DNA from 3 places in the Streptomyces sp. NBC_01003 genome. Region 2 is predicted to be linked to each of the others. Evidence: riboswitches for the same ligand, from Rfam matches in the RefSeq annotation. Region 2 holds a riboswitch; each other region holds the start of a gene.
What was found. Region 2 has a riboswitch for cyclic di-AMP ahead of OG698_RS27375 (transglycosylase family protein). Riboswitches for the same ligand answer to the same signal wherever they lie in the genome.
Positions count from the first base shown of each region.

Region 1: linked by a shared signal. The riboswitch ahead of OG698_RS11445 (LysM peptidoglycan-binding domain-containing M23 family metallopeptidase) and the one ahead of OG698_RS27375 (transglycosylase family protein) in region 2 are both predicted to bind cyclic di-AMP.
Region 3: linked by a shared signal. The riboswitch ahead of OG698_RS38675 (C40 family peptidase) and the one ahead of OG698_RS27375 (transglycosylase family protein) in region 2 are both predicted to bind cyclic di-AMP.

Region 1 covers NZ_CP108707.1:2,456,802-2,459,055, reverse strand. The annotation lists gene OG698_RS11450 (tyrosine-protein phosphatase) at 1-676, opposite strand, end outside; cyclic di-AMP (ydaO/yuaA leader) riboswitch at 1,085-1,267, shown strand; gene OG698_RS11445 (LysM peptidoglycan-binding domain-containing M23 family metallopeptidase) at 1,270-2,085, shown strand.
Region 2 covers NZ_CP108707.1:5,975,445-5,977,698, forward strand. The annotation lists gene OG698_RS27370 (transglycosylase family protein) at 124-1,089, shown strand; cyclic di-AMP (ydaO/yuaA leader) riboswitch at 1,214-1,430, shown strand; gene OG698_RS27375 (transglycosylase family protein) at 1,435-2,112, shown strand.
Region 3 covers NZ_CP108707.1:8,461,447-8,463,700, reverse strand. The annotation lists gene OG698_RS38685 (ATP-dependent Clp protease proteolytic subunit) at 1-415, shown strand, start outside; gene OG698_RS38680 (hypothetical protein) at 423-731, shown strand; cyclic di-AMP (ydaO/yuaA leader) riboswitch at 1,061-1,262, shown strand; gene OG698_RS38675 (C40 family peptidase) at 1,266-1,739, shown strand; gene OG698_RS38670 (DUF6328 family protein) at 1,846-2,254, shown strand, end outside.

The DNA.
Region 1 (2,254 bases), 3.5 Mb from region 2:
ATGTGGCGCGAGCGTCGAACAGGGGGCTCAGCAGCTCCATGACCTCGGGGGACATCGCGTCCTTCGAGGCGCTGCTGCGGTGCACCTTGTAGCGGCGGTGTGCCGCGTTCGACTCCAGGTAGTCCGCCTCGATGGCGTCGCGCTCCACACCCACGGCCAGGAGCGTGACCGCTATCGAGAGGCCCGCGCGGTCCTTGCCGGCCGCGCAGTGCATGAGCGCGGGCACGCTGTCCTCGGCGAGGGAGTGCAGCACCTGGCTGTGCTCGGCGGTGCGCTCCGCGATGATCGTCCGGTACGACGTGATCATGCGGTTCGCGGCCTGGCCCTCGGAGAGGGCGGCGCGCAGCTCGTCGAGATTGCCGTCGCGCACCATCTGCCAGAACTCGGCGCCGTCCGCGGGGTCGGTCAGCGGCAGGTTCACGTTCCGCACGCCGGGCAGCGTGACGTCAGGGCCTTCGAGGCGCTGGTCGGCGGCGTTGCGGAAGTCGAAGATCGTGTGCAGCCCGAGCGAGGAGAGGAACGCGGCGTCCTCATCCGTGGCGTGCGCGAGGTGACCGCTCCGGAACAGCACGCCCTGCCTGACCCGACGGCCGTCCACGGTCGGGAGGCCACCCACATCGCGGAAGTTGCGCACTCCGGCCAACTCGGGCTCGGTGGACGGGACCTGCTGCGTCACGGGGGCTCCTCCCGGTCGGCCGCGGCGCTGCTCGCCTGCGGGCGACTTCGACGATACGACATGGCTGCCAGGGGCAACCATGCGAGAGGAGGCTGGTGATTTCATGCCAAATGCCCGAAATAAGCCTGAAGGTAGGCAATCGCGCCTTACGGAATAACTAACCCTGAAATGAGGCCATATGGTGGCCGATGGGTGAGCAGGGTCATAGCGGTGACCGTCCGTGGCGGCGGGGCGGAATGAATTCCCAGCAGGTATCGCAGTTGCAAAGATCGTGAATCGACGGAGCGTGACCGCCTTTTCCGAAAAGGATCATTCAAGGATCAAGAACCGGAATGGCCAGGGGAATTCGCGGCTTGTCCCCGCGCTCCCCGCTCGCTTACGTTCAGCGCAATCCGGACGGACCGCCTAATCCTGCCGCCGCCCGGAATCCGCACATCGATCCGTGCTCGGCAGGAGCGGGGGACCCAGGTGGACCGCCGTTTCCGGAACACCGGAAACGGCTCGGGGTGAAGCCGTGCCCGAAAGGGGCGCGGCCGGGCAGCTCCAGCCCGAACCCGACAGCTCACCTCGCAGGCGACGGAGAGGAAATTCCCATGCCCGCGAAGGGTAAGCACCGCCGTCCCAAGTCCCAGGGCTTCGCACGCACGATCGTCGTTGCCGGAGTGGGCGGCGCCGCGCTCGCGCTGCCGCTGGTGGGTGCCGCCGGCGCCCACGCCGCGACCCCCGCGGCCGCCCACTCGGTCGTCAAGGCCGCGGCCGCTCCCGCCGCTGCCAAGACCTACGTCGTCAAGGGCGGGGACACCCTTTCGAAGATCGCCGACGCGCAGCACGTCAGCGGCGGCTGGAAGAAGCTCTACTCCGACAACCGCTCGGCCGTCGGCAGCGACCCGTCCCTGATCCGCCCGGGCCTGAAGCTGACGATCGGCCAGAAGGCCGCGGCCCCCGCCGCGAAGTCCTCTGCCACCGCCACGCAGGCTTCCGCGCCCAAGGCCGCTACCGGCTCCGGCTATGTGCTGCCCGTCCAGAGCGCCTCCGTGGGCACGGCGTACAAGACCGCGGGCAGCATGTGGTCCAGCGGCTACCACACCGGTGTCGACTTCGTGGTCCCGACGGGCACCCCGCTCAAGGCCATAGCCGCGGGCACCGTCGTGTCGGCCGGTCTTGACGGCGCGTACGGCAACGAGGTCGTCATCCAGCACGCCGACGGCAAGTACTCGCAGTACGCCCACATGTCGTCCCTGTCCGTCTCGTCCGGGCAGACCGTGACCGGGGGCCAGCAGATCGGCCTCTCCGGCGCGACCGGCAACGTCACGGGACCGCACCTGCACTTCGAGATCCGCACCACCCCGAGCTACGGCTCGGACGTGGATCCGATCGCGTACCTCCGTGCGCACGGGGTCTCGCTCTGACTCCGACGATGTGACGTCGCTCCGACCCTGACGGTGTGACGTGAAGGTGTCTCGTCGAGACGTGAGGTGAAGGGCGGGTCCGGTTCCGGGCCCGCCCCTTCGTCGTGCCCTCCGCCGTGTCCCGTCGTATTCCTGAAATCGCGAAACTGACCGGGTGGGCTATATCACC
Region 2 (2,254 bases):
ACTGTGACTTTCACGTGATCTCTGCTGCATCGACTTGTGACAAGTGTTCGACTCCCGCTACGTTCACCAGTCATCGCGGCACCACCTGCCGCAGCATTCCCCGAGCCACCGAAAGGCGCCTCCATGCTCACCGGGAACGGTCGTCACCGTCGCCCCCGCCAGGCTCCCGCGCTCATCGTCGCCGCGGGAGTGGCCGGCTCCGCCATCGCGATCCCTCTGCTCGGCGCGACCAGCGCGAGCGCCGCGTCGACGGCCACCTGGGACAAGCTCGCCGAGTGTGAGAGCGGCGGCTCCTGGAGCGCCGATCCGGGCAACGGCTACTACGGCGGGCTCCAGTTCTCCCAGGAGACCTGGGAGAACTACGGCGGCCTCGACTTCGCGCCGCGCGCCGACCAGGCCAGCCGCTCGCAGCAGATCGCCGTCGCCGAGAAGGTCCTCGCCGACCAGGGCCCGAGGGCGTGGCCGGTCTGCTCGGTCACCTCGGGACTCACGGCGGACGACGCCGCCGCCGACGTCGACCCCGGGGCGGCCCTGCCGACCCCGTCGGCCGGTGACTCCGGGAGCGACGACGCCGCGAAGGAGGACGCGAGCGGCGAGCCGTCGGACTCCGCTTCCTCGGGCGCGAAGGACGACTCCCGAGAGAAGAATCATGACAAGTCGGGTGATACCGCAGGTAACACCTCGGATGACTCCAAGGGTGACAAGTCCGAGCGGGACGGCTCGACTTCGACTCCCGCGACACCCTCGCCGGAGACCTCCGCCGACTCGGACGCGGCCACCCCGCCCGCCTCCGGCCGACACCGCGGCGACGCCGCCGCGGACGACACCGCAGACTCCTTGCGCGCCGACGACGGCTCGGGCCGCCACGCCTCACGCGGCGATGAAAGCGGACGTAAGCAGGCCAATCAGGACGAAGGCGCCTACACCGTGCGCGCCGGCGACAACCTCTGGGACATCGCCGACACCCATGACGTGGACGGCGGATGGGCCGCTCTGTATGCCGAGAACAAGAAGACGGTGGGTGCCGACCCGGACCTCATCCTTCCTGGTCAGAGTCTGGATCTTGGGCTCGAATCGGGCGAAAAGTAGCGGCAGTTCGGGCTGAATGTCCGCTTTGGTGAGAGTGAGAGATGGGTCTCAAAGGCCCTGATCGTCTTTGAAATTCAGGCGATCCACTGCTTACGGTCATCACCGCTCGCCACAGCGGGCCCCGTCGGATGTCACGCCGAATCCTGCCAATGTCCGTACGGGAACAGTCGTCGCGTAAGCGCCGTAGGCAGGAGCGGGGGACCCAAGGTAAGTGCCGGCCCCGGCCGTTGAGAGACGGCCGAACGACCGGCTTGGGGTTAAGTCGCACGCAGGACGTGCGACCGGGCACTCATCCGGCCCGAACCCGACAGCTCACCTCGTAGGCGTCGGTGAGGGGATCTCTCGATGCTGTTTTCCAGCAAGGGCAAGCACCGCCGCCCGTCCAAGGCCGTTCGCGTCGCCACGCTCGCCGGTGTCGCCGGTGCCGCTGTCGCCGTCCCGCTGATGGGTGCCACCGGCGCCTCCGCCGCCACCGCCTCCGAGTGGGACGCGGTCGCGCAGTGCGAGGCCGGCGGCAACTGGTCGATCAACACGGGCAACGGCTACTACGGCGGCCTCCAGTTCTCCTCGTCCACGTGGGCCGCGTACGGCGGCACCGCGTACGCCTCCACCGCCGACAAGGCCTCCAAGGCGCAGCAGATAGCCGTCGCCGAGAAGGTCCTGGCCAGCCAGGGCAAGGGTGCCTGGCCGAGCTGCGGCGTGGGTCTGTCCGCCGCCTCGACCGGCTCCGCCCCGGCCGCCACCCCGCAGCCGGAGCGCAAGGCCGAGCAGCCGACCACCCGCAGCCAGGAGCGCACGGCGCCTGCCGCGAAGCAGGAGTCGAAGAAGACCGTCGAGACCCCGACCGGCAAGAAGGTCAAGAAGGGTGACGGCGAGTACAAGGTGAAGGCCGGCGACACGCTCAGCACCATCGCCGAGGAGCACGGCACCAAGGGCGGCTGGGCGAAGCTCTTCAAGCTGAACAAGGACATCGTCGAGGACGCCGACCTGATCTACCCGGGCCAGCAGCTCCACCTCAAGTAGGTAATGGAGGCGGCCCCAGGCTGCTCGGGTACCGGCTTTCGGCGGACGGCCGGTACCACGCCAGGTTTCCCCCAAGGACCCCCCGCCCCGGGTGCGCATTCCCCCGTCGCGCCCGGGGCGGGGCTTTGGTGTGTGAGGGGTC
Region 3 (2,254 bases), 2.5 Mb from region 2:
CGGCTCGTTCAGCGCGATGACGGCGATCTACGACACGATCCGGTTCGTCAGCTGCGAGGTCGAGACCGTGTGCCTCGGGCAGGCTGCCTCCGCCGCCGCCGTACTCCTGGCCGCCGGGACGCCGGGGAAGCGGGCCATGCTGCCCGGCGCGCGTGTGGTGATCCATCAGCCGGGGCTGCCCGAGCCCGCACAGGGCCAGCCGACCGACCTGGAGATCCAGGCCCGTGAACTGGTGCGCATGCGCGCCCAGCTGGAGGAACTGCTCGCGCGGCACACCGGGCAGAGCCGAGAGCGCATCGGCGCCGACATCGAGCGGGACAAGATCTTTCGGGCCCAGGACGCCGTGGAGTACGGGCTCGTGGACCGGGTCATCGAGAACCGCAAGCTGTCCGGTTCGGCCCACGGCGCCAGGTGACCCGGCGATGCTGCCGCCCGAGCTGCCCCCGCTGCCCGCGCTGACGCGCGCCGAGTGCGAACTCCTCGACCGCTATCTGGAAGTGGTCGACCTGCTCGGAAGGATCAACCCGGCCAGGAGCGACCACACGTATGGCGGACTGCGGGCCGCGCAAGCGCTCGTCGGCGGGGCGACGGCGCTCAGGGACGCCCTGACGCTCATGCATCAGCGAGGCGAGACCGAGCTCCACGCGACGACGCTGGCTCGGGCTTTGCGGGTCCTGGACGGAGAAAGGAGGTCACAACGGGTCACAGTGCCGCCGGAGTCGGTCAATTGACGGCCCGTTCAAGACCGAAGCGATCGATCCGAACCGTCCGGGCCGGGGTCGAAACGGACCAGAAGAGGTACCCACATACGGCGTAGCCGGTACTCGCACATGCGAACCGGAAAAGTTGCGCGGAACGCCTACGCGAAGTCGGGAATTCCGCCTTCCGCTGCTGGTGCGGGGCTCGTTGGGACCCCCGCACCGGGGGGGAGAAGTGTGCTGTCCACCCGATTGGATCACTCGTGAGGACACTCACACAACGCCGATTCGGCTCTGCGTTCGCGCCGTTTGTGCGTGAAGATCCCTTCCGACGACAAGCCCCCGCCGCCGCGGCGGGGCGGTCCGTGCGGACGCCGAGTCCTGCCGCCGTACGGATGCCAGGTCGACAGAAGTGGATCGGCAGGAGTGGAGGACCCAAGCACGACGGGCCGCCGGAGCTGTTTTCCGGGCCGGCCCTTGGGGTGAAGCCGCACTTCGCGGCCGGGCAACTTCGCCAGCCCGAATCCGACAGGTCATCCTTCACAGGCGGCTGACGAAGGGTTGCGCATGACTGCGCTCAATCGTGTCCCGTCGCTGCTGACCCGGGCCGGCACCGCCTCGGCCCTCACGCTCGCCGTAGCGGGCGGCAGCCTGCTGGTCCCAGGAGCCACGCCCGAAGCGGAGGCCTCGCCGCCTGCGACGAAGGCCCTCCAGATCGCGGCCTCGAGGAAGGGAAGCCCCTACCAGTGGGGCGCCTCAGGACCGCACAGGTTCGACTGCTCGGGCCTGACGGCCTACTCGTTCAAGCGTGTGGGCAAGAGGCTGCCCCGTACCGCCGCCCAGCAGTACAACAAGACCCGCCATGTCTCCGCGTCCCATCGCAAACGCGGTGACCTGGTCTTCTTCCATTCAGGCCGCGGCGTCTACCACGTCGGCATCTACGCCGGGAAGGGAAAGATCTGGCACTCGCCGAAGACCGGTGACGTGGTACGGCTCCAGCGGATCTGGACGAAGAGCGTCTGGTACGGGCGCGTGCGGTAGCGCCACCTGACGGGTCCTCGGGGACCTGGGGGCCCGTCAGTCGTCACCAGGTGCACGCGCCTGCCCCGGCCGTCTCGGAACCGCGCGATGGGGTACTCGTGGTCGTATGGACGAGGACCGACCGGCCGGCGACGAGGACGCCCCACGCAACTCAGGTCCAAGGAGCGTGGGGCAGGACCGGCACGAGACGCCGCTGGAGCGCGCGGACCGGAACTTCGGCGAGCTGCTCCAGGAGCTGAGAGTCACCCAGACGGGCGTGCAGATCCTCTTCGCGTTCCTGCTGACGCTGGCGTTCACTCCAAGGTTCCCGACGCTGGACGGCGTGCAGCGCGCGACGTACATCGCGACACTGCTGCTCGCGGTGCTCGCCGCCGCGCTGTTCACGGCGCCCGCGGCGCTGCACCGCGAGCTGTTCGGGCGGGGTGCCAAGCCCCAGATCGTGCAGGTGTCCTCGCGGCTCGCCGCGGCCGGCCTGGGCGTTCTGATGCTCGCCCTGACCGGGTCCGTGCTGCTCG